Regions from separate parts of the Paenibacillus sp. FSL R10-2734 genome, predicted to be linked through region 2. Evidence: riboswitches for the same ligand, from Rfam matches in the RefSeq annotation. Region 2 holds a riboswitch; each other region holds the start of a gene.

Region 1 (4,493 bases), 2.6 Mb from region 2:
CTCCAGTCCCTGCAGTTTGTCATCGATCGAGGTTCGTGCGGAGAGCATCAAGATCGGCAGATTAGGGTATGCCTTCTTCAATCGTTGTCCGACAGTAAACCCATCCAGGCCCGGAAGCATTACATCCAGAATAGCCAATTGACAAGGCGCAGCTTCCTCAGACGCTCCCTCCCCGCTCCGCAGCCAGCGTACACTATACCCCCGTTCACTTAAATCCGTAGACACGACGCTGCCGATTTCACGATCATCTTCAATATATAACAGAGTAACAGTCATGTATTTCAAGTCCTCCCTGAATGCTTACCTAAAAAGTTGAAGTCATTATAACATGTTTTCTGAAGTTCACTCAGGAACTTATGCACGACAAAAAGCCATCCTACCCTCATGAGAGATAGGATGGCTGTCAGACTCATTAAATATGATTGTGAAATGACTTATGGATTCCAAACTCCATGCTCTTTATTACTGCCAACATACTCAATACGCGTTGGAGTAAGTTCGAGAATCACATAATTAGGGTCATCAGGTCCTGTAAACCATGGCTCCAGCTCCTTATTCCATACCTTCGCTCGCAGCCCCTCATCCTTAGAGACGGCAGCGGTTGCTTCAATCTCCAGTACATCTTTGCTTCCACCTGACTCATATCCAAGCAATAAAAAGGCATTCGGATTATCAGATAGCTCTTCCACCTTATGCGTCTTACGATTCGTAGCTAAATAAATCTTCAACCCTTCATGAAAAATTGCCATATAACGTACTTTTGGCTTATTTCCTCCTTCGATCGTTCCAAAGGAACCGAACTTGTTATCATCCAAAGCCTTAATAATCAATTGCTCTAGTTGTTTGTGATCCATTACGTAAATCTCTCCCTTCAAGCATTTAAACAAAAGTTTATATATCCAAGCTCACCGTTTAGATTTATCATAGCAATGGTGCTTAATATAATGTACCCTTACGGTTCAGATTGAATCCATACGATTGCCGGGAAGCAATTGAATCAACCCAATCCTTTTAGGGTAATGTGATCCTGTAAGCAAATTCTGAGCACAAGGATGGACTATAATGGACAAGCTCAACACTGAGCCTTTATTACATACTGCACTTATGCAGTTCATATTCCCTTTCTCCATGAAGAAGGGGGAGTCAAAAAAGCTCATCCAACAATTGCAGGGTGATGGATTTACAACTTTTTTTCTGGATAATAAAGCGCTGGAGGATGCCTATTATGGAGATGGCTACTCTGTATCCCATGAAAGAATGGAGCGCACCTATCTGCCATTTGCTGCTCATGTCCTTTTTCCACGTCAGAATGATGTGGACTCTTTCCGTCGCTTTTCTAGAGTAAATAATCTGGACTGCATACTGGAGATGCCACAGCAAACTATAAATTTCAAAGTTCTCTCAACAGATATATTCATATGTCCTTTTCAACTTGGGTTCGTGACCATACGTGTCAAGCTTGAGGGGGAATCGATCCCCTATAGTACAGCACTTGAATTTGCAGACCGCTTTCGAACGCTAGAGAAGACCTTCATACAGGACGACTATACCTATATCCATTGTGGAGAAGAAATCTATGAGTTGGTGGAGCATTTTGTCTTCCGAAATCTGGGGGATAGACTGGAGCCTTTTTTAGATCATTCGGATATCAATGGGGCTTACTTCGAGACGTTACCCTTTTTCGTGGATGAAAGAATGCAGGTGCAAGCCTTTTACGGCTTTCAGAATGAGGAGAACTCAGAAGAGATTACCGTGGATTGCCGTTATCGTGCTTCTCAGCTAGACGGAATGGATCTAAAAGGTGCCCCTACTATTAGCGCCAGCGATCCCGAATATATTGAACACTATTGTAAAGAGCATACTTATAATCGCTGGGGTCCGGACACTTATTATATGATGAATGAGCAGACCTTTTGCTGCCTTACCCGAGCAGAACCAAAGATCGCCGTTAGACTAGCCAACCAAATGTACGGAGAATATTATTACGGGCTTCTACTCAGTATTTTCCATAAAATCGTTCTACTAAAGCTCGCGAATATGCATTCCAGACTCCGTATTAATCGCGATTATGAGGAAATAGACAATCTAATCTTCTCAATCAATAAATTCTCGGCAAAGTTTTATTTCTTGGAGCTGGTTTCGCAGTCACAGGGGCGGGAAATTTTTCTTCAATTACGCAAAGTTTACGGTAACGATGCCCTGTTTGGTGAGGTGAAAGAGACCCTGAATGATCTTTTTCAGTATCAAGATAAGTTTCAGTCCAAGCGTCGGGATAATCTGCTGATGATTCTCACTGTATTTACGGTGGTCAGCGGAATTTACGGCATGAATCAAGTCATTGACGATCTAAAGGGAAATATAGCATGGAGTAAAATGATCGAATATTCCCCATTTGAATTACTTGCCCTCTTCGTAACCGTGACGGGTATTCTAGTGAGTGTAGTCCTTACGGTAAGTGCGCTATTAAACGAGCTTAAAAGGCGCTACCGAAAGAAATATACCGATCTAGATTAACGAAAAAGGATGTATAGATTTGAAAAATTTAGGAGTGTACTACTAGACATTCCGAGAACAGCCGTCTATAATACACCGTATGTACGTGGAAATACCCGTTAACTTCATAGAACCAGGGGTGCTGGAATTGGCCGGCTGAGATTGTATCCCACAAGATACTGACCCTTATACCTGATCTGGATAATGCCAGCGTAGGAATCGCCAATTGGTTTTGGTCCCTGTGACCTTTACTAACCTTGCGCCAAGCCAGCGTCCCGATCACTCGGGGCGCTTTTTTTTGTGTAGATCACAAAAGATGTAGAAGAAATGTACATACTACACTTTACGGTTCATGTTGGATGACGGGATCTGGCAACCTTAAAGGAGAGAAGAAGACATGCAAGTCAAAAAAGCACTCATGCTTAGCCTCACCTGTATGCTCATTCTTGCGATTGCCGGATGCGGCAGCAACAATGGGAATACAGCCGGAAACAAAGGAACTGCTACGGAGTTGGGTGCAGCGACCGGGTCCGATGCTCCAAAAGAGCTAACCAAAGTTAAGGTTGCACTCGACTGGACACCGAACACGAACCACACCGGTCTATACGTAGCCAAGGATCTTGGCTATTACGCTGAAGAAGGTTTGGATGTAGAAATAGTTCAGCCTGGCGCTGCGGGCTCCGACACCATGGTTACCTCTGGCGAAGCTGCCTTTGGCATCAGCGCACAGGAAGGATTGACTCTAGCTCGTCTACAAGGCGTACCCCTTGTCTCGATTGCAGCCATTATTCAGCATAATACGTCGGGTTTCGCCGCTCCAGTTGACCGCCATATTAAATCACCAAAAGATTTCGAAGGTAAAACCTACGGCGGATGGGGCTCTCCTGCTGAAGAAGCAGCCATGAAAGCGATCATGGACCCTGAAGGTGGCGATGTGAAGAAGGTTAAGCTCGTCAGCATTGGGGAAGCAGATTATTTTACAGCCGTAAAACGTGATATTGATTTCGCTTGGATCTTCTACGCATGGACCGGTATTGAAGCCGAGCTGCGTGGTGAGCCACTGGATATGCTGTACTTGAAGGATTACGCGCCTCAGCTTGATTATTACACACCTGTGCTGACGACGAGTGAGAAGCAAATTGCAGAGAATCCAGATTTGGTGAAGGCTTTCTTGAAAGCCACATCGAAAGGCTATCAATATGCGATTGACCATCCGGAAGAGGCTGCCGCTACGTTATCCAAAGCTGTCCCTGACCTGGATGCCGAGCTTGTCCTAGCTAGCCAGAAATGGCTTAGCCCGAAATACAAGGATGATGCTGCCCGCTGGGGTGAGCAAAAAACCGAGGTCTGGCAGAATTACGGCGACTGGATGTATGATCTGAAGCTGCTGGATAAACCACTGGATGCTGCAAGTGCATTCACTAATGATTTTTTACCGGCCGCGGAGTGATGTACTATTAGTTAATGAATTACTTCGTTATCAAAGTTGGCTTTTTGAACTTACCTATTAAATAAGAGTTCAAAAAATCGGCTTTCAGAACCGAGAAGGTTGAACGTTACTTGAGGAAGGAGGAACGGAGCGTAGTGATGTGCTACGTGAGTACCGGACTTCCCAAGTTCGTTCAAGATTCGATGTCGAATCCGCTTCTTGAAATACTTCGTTATCAAAGTTGGCTTTTTGAACTTACATTAAATAATGAGAGGATTGATTATTTTGGCTAACACACTATTAAGCATTCAAGTAATTCCTAAGACTCCTAACGGTGAGGACTCCATCCCATACGTAGATAAAGCAATTGAGGTTATTCAGAAGTCCGGTGTTAAACATCAGGTGAATCCGCTGGAAACCACTATGGAAGGTGAGCTTAGTGAGTTGCTGGAGGTTGTGCGTCAAATGCAGGAAGCACTGATCGAAGCAGGCAGTCCAAGCGTGATCTCACAGATCAAAATCGCTCATAATCCTAACGGAATCAGCATGGACAAGCTGACGGAGAAATATC
Region 2 (4,493 bases):
CTCTTCATTTCAACAATTGCATCACTGACAGCCTTTACCAACTCGTCGTTGCCTTTCAGGAACACAGCGGCGCTTTGCGAACCGTCAGGAATCTCATCCACCACTTTAATTTTCGCATCAGGCTTCTGTTTTTTCAGGTCCAGATAAGACAAGCCATCATTTACTGTCGCATCAATGCGGCCTGAGGTCAGCAGGTCCATTGCTTGATTAAAGCCGTCTGTTGCTACGATTTCAGCGCCGTTCTCACGAGCGATATCGGACAGGTTGCTGGTTAGAGATTGACCGGCCTTTTTACCCTTAAGATCTGCGAAAGTCTTGATATCATTATTGTCTTCACTCACAATCAATACCGCTTTAGATACGATGTACGGTTCAGAGAAATCATATTTCACTTTACGGTCTTCATTAATGGATACTTGGTTAAAAATAACATCAAACCGCTTAGCATCCATCCCTGCAAAAATACCATCCCACTGTGTCTCAAAAAATTCAGGTTCAACACCGAGACGCTTCGATACTTCTTCAGCGATTTCCACGTCAAAACCGGTCAGCTTCCCCGAAGCATCATGAAAAGTAAAAGGTGCATAGGTCCCTTCCGTTCCTATCCGCAATTTGCCGCTAGCTTTCACAGCTTCCAGACTGTTTTGCCCATTAGATGCTGCTCCGTCATTAGTTCCAGCTGAAGAGTTCGTAGCAGTATCGGTTTTCGTATTATTACCGCAAGCCGCTACAAGCACCACGGTTAACGCCAATAGGATAGTTAAACTTAGTTTTTTCATTATATAATTCCCCTCTCTTTACCCGGAATTATCCGGTAAATTGTATATTACACTGGCATCTGTTTGCCGTCAATGCTTTTTCCGATAATATACATCGGAATTGTAATATTAGGTAAATCTCTATCCTTATATTACCCATTCTTAGAATAATCCTTCACAAGATCCTCTCTTTACATCTCAGAAAGTTATGGTATATTTATAAACAAATTAAATATGGACCTGTTATTTCACTAGGGGAGTCGGCCGACTGAGACGGAGCTTCAAGCTCCGGACCCTTGGAACCTGATCTGGATCATACCAGCGGAGGGAAGTGGAGCGGAATTTTCATCCCATGCATTTTTAGTGTTACTATGCAGAATGAACTTTTTGACCCATTCATTTCCCACCGGAAATGGATGGGTCTTTATTTGTTTACAATCAATCACAAAACTTAAGCACATGCTTCCGAAGCTAGTTTTGTTTGAGGCTTTTCAGGATGAATCTTCATCCACAAAACTTTTAGGAGGTTAGATCATCACAACAATCCTATCCATTCAGGACCTAGCCTACTCTTTTCCCGAATCTAAACAGCCCCCTGTATTCGCAAACTTAACCATGGATATTAGGCAAGGTGAGTTTGTCGCTGTCATTGGGGCTAGCGGATGCGGGAAAAGCACGCTTTTCAAAACTATAGCAGGCTTGCTCGAACCCACTCATGGGAAAATAATGATTCATACGAGTCCATCTGCCACCACTCGCTTAGGTCAGATCGCTTACATGCCTCAGCAGGATTTGTTGTTGCCCTGGAGAACGGTACTCGACAATTGTCTTTTGCCCTGGGAGGTTAAACCAAGGTTCAGTAAACAACAGACGATCTCTCAAATTCGGGAAATGCTGTCACGCTTCGGTTTAACCGATGTAGAGAAGGCATATCCTCATGAACTATCGGGTGGAATGAAACAGCGAGTCGCATTTCTGCGAACGTTAGTGGCTGGAGACGGCAGCGGTCTAATGCTACTAGATGAGCCATTTGGGGCACTCGACGCTATGACCAAGCGAGAAATCCATCGTTGGCTGTTAGAGCTTTGGGGTGAACTGAGTCAAACGGTGATGCTCATCACCCATGATCTAGAAGAAGCGCTATTGCTCAGTGATCGAATTTACTTAATGTCTGGAGGCGGACGTAGCGGAGTACAGGAGGTCATCGTTGATTTACCTAGGCCAAGACATTACAAGATGAACTATGAACCCCGGTTTATAACACTGCGGGAAGAGTTGGAGCGAAGACTGTATGCAGCCCATACCTTTTAAAAAACATCTAGACAATTATGGCCCCTTCATTCTACTCGTATTATTCATTGTTGCGATCTGGGAGTCAGCTGTTCGCCTTCACTTGATTCCAGCCTTTATCCTCCCTGCACCTTCATCAATATGTATCGCTTTGATTGAGCACAGGCAATTATTAATTGGACAGCATTTATTGGCGACGCTACAGGAAATATTGTTCGGTTTCGTTCTTTCAGTTATCTGTGGTGCACTATTGGGCACCGGAATGTTCTTGTTTCGACCGCTTGAAAAAGCCATCTATCCTTTCCTTATTATCAGTCAGACGATCCCATTAATCGCTCTATCCCCCATTTTTATTATGTGGTTCGGATATACGCTGTGGAGTAAAGTGGCTGCTGTGTTTCTAACTGCTTTTTTTCCAGTCGTAGTGAGTACATATGATGGACTTCGTACAAGTGGACAAGCATACAAGGATTTATTGTTAACCTTGGGTGCAAATCACTGGCAACTACTTGCTAAAACCCAAATTCCGCTAGCGCTGCCCTCTTTTTTCTCAGGATTAAAGCTATCCATTGTGTACTGCGTCATTGGAGCAACCATCGGTGAATGGCTTGGCGGCAGCAAAGGACTCGGTTACTTCAGTAGAAGGATGGCTGGAAATATGCAAAGTGCCGAAATGTTCGCCGCAGTATTTCTTTTATCCGCACTCGGCGTGGTGCTGTTTCTGTTGATAGCTCTGCTCGAATCATTATTTTTAAAGAAAAGAGGCTCTAACCGATGAATCATTTGAACGTCCAAAGAAAATGGCTTATTCCCTTGTGTTTCTTCTGTTCAGTCCTAATCTTAAGCAGCTGCGGAAAAGCTTCCAACATAAATAACCCTTCTGCTAATTCTTCCAATAACGAAAATACGCAAACACACAAGCTGACGATTATGCTCGATTGGTATCCCAATGCCGTTCACTCTTTTCTATATGCCGCTGAGCGCAATGGGTATTTCAAAGAAGAAGGTCTGGACGTAGAGATCCAAATGCCCTCAGACAGCAACGATGCTCTGAAACTTGTGGCAGCGAATAAAATCGATTTAGCACTTAGTTATCAGCCTCAGGTGCTCATGGCACGCGGTGAGAACATTCCAGTCCGCTCGATCGCAGCGATTGTGCGACATCCGCTTAATCATTTAATGGTACCTCAAACTGGAGATATCCATAGTCCCAAAGACCTCACAGGTAAACAGATTGGGTATTCTTCCATCCCTCTTTATGAGGCCATGATTCGTACAATGATCCAGAACGATGGGGGTGACCCAAACACCAGCAAATTAATCGACGTAGGCTTTGACCTTATTCCAGCGATTTCGACCGGCCAAGTAGATGCCATTATGGGTGGTTTCATTAACCACGAACAATTAATCCTAGAAAAAGAAGGTCATCCGGTTCACTCGTTCAATCCCACGGATTACGGTGTACCCGATTATTATGAGCTTGTACTTGTCGCCAGTGATCAGGGATTAAAAAATTCTCAGTCCTCCTTCAAAAAGTTTCTAACCGCCATTACTAAAGGACAGAAATTCGTAGAAGACAATCCGGAAAAAGCGCTAAACCTGCTGCTTGCACATGAAGATGCGACCTCTCCACTCGATCAGCAAATTGAGAAAAAGAGTCTAGAAATTCTACTGCCGCTAATGAATGCGGGAGATCAAGAATTTGGATATCAAGAGCCCGCTTCTTGGGAAGAGGTACGACAGTGGTTATCCGACAATGATTTACTGTCAACTGATATCAAAGCTGAGGACGCTTTTATTAATCTGTAAACTCTAGCTATTTGCTTATAAAACTTGAGGAGGAATTATCATGAGTTATCTATCCAAAGTACGGGAATCCAATCCACTGGTCCACAATATCACTAATATCGTCGTAGCCAATTTCTCAGCCAACGGTCTTTTGGCACTCGGTGCCTCTCCCTTTATGGCGGATGCCCACGAAGAAGTAGTAGATATCGCCGCATTTTCGGCTGCAGTGGTTCTAAATATTGGCACACTGAATGACTATGCTATTCAAGCCATGCTGCTCGCAGGACAATCAGCGAATAAACATGGAGTTCCCTTAGTGCTTGATCCGGTAGGTGCGGGAGCAACTTCCTATCGAACAGCGGTCACACAAAAGCTAGTAAATGAGATGCAAATTACCGCGCTACGTGGGAATGTAGCTGAAGTCGCTAACGTAATCGGTGAGAGCTGGTCTATTAAAGGGGTAGATGCAGGCGAAGGAGATGGCGATGTAGTCGTCTTAGCTGAGACTGCCGCGCGGAAGTTAGGCTGTGTAGTGATCGTCACCGGAAAAGACGATGTGATCACCAATGGAGCTAACACCTACATCGCCAGTAACGGTCATCCTATTCTAACAAAGGTTACTGGAACTGGTTGTTTGCTAAGCGCTGTTGTCGGTGC
Region 3 (4,493 bases), 2.8 Mb from region 2:
ATATTGTATATTTCAGGAATCCAGATCATGCGCCTAACAAGCCAGAATGGCAGGGTGAGAATGCTGTTAAGATCGAGCAGGATCTGTTCTATGGCCATGGCATAGGGATTACTACGGGAGAGATCATCATAGACTCTCTGAACCAGGAAAGAGTACCTGGAAGTAATATCTCCGCTTTTCTTACGAATGAATCAATACATCCTGACTTCGATTATTTACAGAGATTATCTACAGATTCTGTCTTACCCATGGCTGAAAATAGGGGCTCCCAATCCACTGTATTTTCAAGAATAGGGGTTAGAAGCTACATTTATAAGATCTAGAAGCTAAGAGAGTGCCATGAAGAACAATTTTCCTGCAAAAAAATCCCGGACCTTCGATAAGGCCCGGGATTTGCTGTGTTCTATTACCTAAAGCTCTATAAAATCGTTGCGGAATTTCTCGAAATCAGATTTTCTACATTCTAGTTCCAGCCGTGTTCCTGTTTCTTCATAGCTAGTCGATTGGACATGAGCGTGCTCGTTGAAATAAGAGACCACATTGCCGCGATCGAATGGAATCAGAATTTCACACTGAATATAGTCTGTAAACACATGACTGCGGATCAGCTCCGTAAGCTCAACCATCCCGCTGTTTTGTTTGGCGGAGAGATAGACACTGTCACCCTCAACATGAGGGTAAGGCAAGTCGGTTAGGTCAGCCTTGTTATAGGCATAGATCGTTGGGATTTGGTCCGCGCCGAGAGCTTTTAAAGTCTCATTGGTAACGGCCATATGCTGCTGATGCTGCGAATCAGCAATGTCGACTACGTGAATCAATAAGTCAGCTTCGGTCACCTCTTCAAGTGTGGAGCGGAATGCTTTGACCAGATGATGGGGAAGCTGGCTGACGAATCCGACGGTATCCGTTAATAAAAAGGTTTTGTGATCATGTAGCTCAATGCTCCGAACGGACGTCTCCAGCGTCGCGAATAACATATCCTTGGCGAATACTTGTTTATTAGAGCCGGGATGATACGTCTCTACCATCACATTCATTAAGCTGGACTTGCCGGTATTTGTGTAGCCGACGAGACAGACGACCGGAACCTCATTCTTATGCCGCTGCTTCCGCTGAATTTGGCGTCTGGCCACTTGCTGTTGAAGCTCAACCTGCAGCGCTGTAATCCGCTCTTCAATTCTTCTGCGATCCAGCTCCAGCTTGGTTTCACCAGCGCCTCTGTTCTTGAGTCCAGCACCGCCGCCTTGTCTGCCGAGTGATTCTCGAAGACCTGTCAATCGGGGCAGCATATATTGCAGTCTGGCTACTTCCACTTGCAGCTGTGCTTCTTTGGTCTTCGCTCTTTCTGCGAAAATATTCAGAATCAGAATCGTCCGATCAATGACCTGACGGTCAAGAGAAGACTCCAAATTACGAATCTGTGAAGGGGACAGCTCATCGTTAAAAATAACAATAGGTGCATCATGCGCTTCTAAAAGCGCCGATAATTCTTGGATTTTACCTGTGCCGATATAGTGGGAAGGGTTAATCCTGCTGGCCTTTTGACTAAGTTCTCCTACAACCTCTAGGTCACAGGCAGCTGCCAGATTGCTGAGTTCTTCCATCGAATAGTCGAAGTTCGTTTCGTTTTGAAGCTGGACACCGACAATAATTGCTCTTTCTCGTAGTTGTTCCATATATTTATTCATCCTCCAATAGTAAATAGTAAACGCAAAAAAACACAGGTCATCTGCCTGTGCTTACGGTTCGTTAGAGGACGTCAGAACAAATGTGTAAGGAGAATCTCCGTTACGACATTAGGGTCTTCCATAGATATATCGAATTAAACAACGGCTTGGGCGTAGGGGAGCGATTACTTAATCCCTTACGAGTAGCAGTTGGTTTATTGGCTTCTATGGAGTTAAATGGGTAGACCAATCCTGAGTCCTCTGCACATGGGCAGAGCTTTAGCGCTATTCAATTAGCCGCGCAAAGTTCTAACTCGGATAAAGTCTATCACACGTAACCCTCCGTTCATAAAAAGTTAAATCGAGTTTACCACATCCTTTATTTGGTGGCAAATTTGTGTTTATACGCTGTGTAACACTTCTCTATTTTTAATCCAAGAATTCTAAAAAATGATCGCATATCATACATATATAATTTGATATTAATAGGAGGTGTGAAGACATTGCCTGTCCTCTCTACAAACACCATCATTAATTTACCTGTCGACGGTACTCGGCCAATCGATCAAGTTGTGATTAAAGCTGTGAACAATGGATCGGCTGACGCAGTTTGCTATTTAACGGGTTTATCCAATAGCGCTAGTCCGCAGACAGTTTTTATTGAGGAATTGTTTGAACTGCAATATCAGGAGACGTTAAGCAAGACCTACACCATTGTAGAGGAATTATTCCAATTTAATTTTGTATATTCGCAGGAGCAATTGAAGATTCAGGTTTTTCTTGTTGATGTAGAAGGGGTCTGGACAACCATTGATCTTGAAGCATTTCAAGTGAGCCGGATTACCTCGGAAATACGTGATAATGTGTCAGTTACATTGGTTGACTACGCAGCGATCAGTTTTATGAGGAGTCCTGGATTTACTATTCCACAAGGTCTTGCAGCTGAGATTAGACCGGCAGCCTTAGATATTCTATCCAAAAGACCTGTGCGTTATATGGTCGTCGCAGGGGGGACACTTGATGGGGCATTCGAAAATTATCCTACGCCAACAACGGATATTCCCGTCACGGACACGTCGCTGCTGGTGAATTACACCTGCACTACGGTCACGGGTGGAAAGGTGATTATGCAAGGTACAGGATCAGGGATCTCTGGTGCGTATGCGAATTTGGCAGTGAATTTACTTAACGAGCGACTCTCTTATGAGCTTCAGGATGAGCCGATTACTCTGGTGGTTAGCTCTCTCTCGGGTGATGATGATCTCGCAGTCACCTTTAAAATGTCCGAGCAATGGTGAGCGTGCTAGAGAAAATAATATTGCCAAAAGTTTACTTATAATATAAATTATAAGAAGTTGAATCGCAATAAACGGGTGCTTGATGAAGTCAGGCTGAGATAGCGGCCTTATGCCGCTGACCGTCGATCTGATCTGGGTAATGCCAGCGTAGAGACGTTATTGTCGAGCATCCTTTTTTTATCGGTGCCATGCGCTAGCCTACCCTTTTAGGGTAGGCTTTTTTAAATTACTCACATCATGCGAGCGACGAATCCAAGAACATGGAAGGGAAGTTGCTGAAGCATGGAACAAGCTAAGAGAGGACAAAGACAAGGACGGCAAGACAAAGGGACGGGGTCACGGGGATTGAAGCTGACTGATATTCTGGTAACCATCGTGATCGCGGTTGTATTCGGCATCATCTACAAAATCTGGGGACCAATGTACGACGTGGTCAAACCGCTGGGTACCCATGCGGAGCAAATGATATACGGTATGTGGTTCCTTGCCGGGACGTTCGCGTTTCTCGTCATCCGCAAGCCGGGAGTGGCGCTTCTGGCCGAGATTGCGGCGGCTTCCGTTAGCGCGCTATTGGGCAGCGAATGGGGGCTTTCGACCTTGTATTACGGTGCGTTGCAGGGGTTGGGCGCGGAGCTCATATTCGCCATTTTCCTCTACCGCAACGCGAACGTCTGGGTCACGTCGCTGGCCGCTCTCGGAGCGGCGGCTGGTTCGTTGGTGTTGGATTTCGGCTACGGTTACATTGAGTCGTTGTCTGCTTGGAACTATACACTGCTGATCGGATTAAGGGGACTCGGAAGTATCCTCATCGCCGGTATCTTCGCCTTCGGACTTTCCAAAGCACTTGAGCTCACGGGCGTAACCAAAGTGTTGAGGCCGGCGTCCAAGGCGGACTACGACGCATTGACACGGCTATGACGGAGTGTGGAGTCCCTATAGCTGCGGGAGTTAAGAACTTAAAGCTTAAGTTTGCCGGCGAGGACGCCTTGTTGTTCGAGGGACTTTCTCTTTCTTTCCGCCAGGGGGAGAAAACGCTGCTGCTCGGCCCGAGCGGATGTGGGAAATCGACGCTGCTGCAGGTGTTGAGCGGTTTGATTCCTGGTTCGGTCGAAGTTCCGATGATCGCCGAAGAGACGCTTGTTCCCGAGCGATGGGGATACGTATTCCAAGATCCGGATACGCAGTTCTGTATGCCATATGTGGACGAGGAGATGGCCTTCGTTCTCGAGAACATGCGCGTTCCTCGCGAAGAGATGGAGGGTCTGATCCGTCTTTATCTCGCTCAAGTCGGCTTGGATCGTCTTGATATCCATATCGCAATCCAATCGTTATCCCAAGGGATGAAACAGCGGTTAGCCATAGCATCCGTTCTGGCTATGGAACCGGAAGTGATTTTCCTGGACGAACCGACGGCGCTGCTGGATAGCGAAGGTACGGAGCTAATATGGTCTACGATCAGAAACCTATCCGAAGGCATAACTTTGATCGTCATTGAGCATAAGATCGAAGGCGTGATCGACTTTTTCGA

Evidence for each region. Region 2 has a riboswitch for thiamine pyrophosphate ahead of NSS67_RS20995 (ABC transporter ATP-binding protein). Riboswitches for the same ligand answer to the same signal wherever they lie in the genome.
Region 1: it holds a riboswitch for thiamine pyrophosphate, as region 2 does, so the genes downstream of both, NSS67_RS00315 (ABC transporter substrate-binding protein) here and NSS67_RS20995 (ABC transporter ATP-binding protein) in region 2, are expected to answer to the same signal.
Region 3: it holds a riboswitch for thiamine pyrophosphate, as region 2 does, so the genes downstream of both, NSS67_RS01265 (ECF transporter S component) here and NSS67_RS20995 (ABC transporter ATP-binding protein) in region 2, are expected to answer to the same signal.

What each region holds. Positions count from the first base shown of each region.
Region 1 covers NZ_CP150170.1:71,644-76,136, forward strand. Annotated here, with positions in the region: gene NSS67_RS00300 (response regulator transcription factor) at 1-276, opposite strand, end outside; gene NSS67_RS00305 (pyridoxamine 5'-phosphate oxidase family protein) at 435-854, opposite strand; gene NSS67_RS00310 (hypothetical protein) at 1,063-2,514, shown strand; TPP riboswitch at 2,619-2,729, shown strand; gene NSS67_RS00315 (ABC transporter substrate-binding protein) at 2,891-3,943, shown strand; gene NSS67_RS00320 (thiamine-binding protein) at 4,208-4,493, shown strand, end outside.
Region 2 covers NZ_CP150170.1:4,803,853-4,808,345, forward strand. Annotated here, with positions in the region: gene NSS67_RS20990 (amino acid ABC transporter substrate-binding protein) at 1-779, opposite strand, end outside; TPP riboswitch at 1,002-1,105, shown strand; gene NSS67_RS20995 (ABC transporter ATP-binding protein) at 1,374-2,069, shown strand; gene NSS67_RS21000 (ABC transporter permease) at 2,050-2,826, shown strand; gene NSS67_RS21005 (ABC transporter substrate-binding protein) at 2,823-3,857, shown strand; gene thiM (hydroxyethylthiazole kinase) at 3,898-4,493, shown strand, end outside.
Region 3 covers NZ_CP150170.1:268,320-272,812, reverse strand. Annotated here, with positions in the region: gene NSS67_RS01280 (protein-glutamine gamma-glutamyltransferase) at 1-323, shown strand, start outside; gene hflX (GTPase HflX) at 411-1,676, opposite strand; gene NSS67_RS01270 (hypothetical protein) at 2,162-2,965, shown strand; TPP riboswitch at 3,027-3,138, shown strand; gene NSS67_RS01265 (ECF transporter S component) at 3,248-3,883, shown strand; gene NSS67_RS01260 (ATP-binding cassette domain-containing protein) at 3,880-4,493, shown strand, end outside.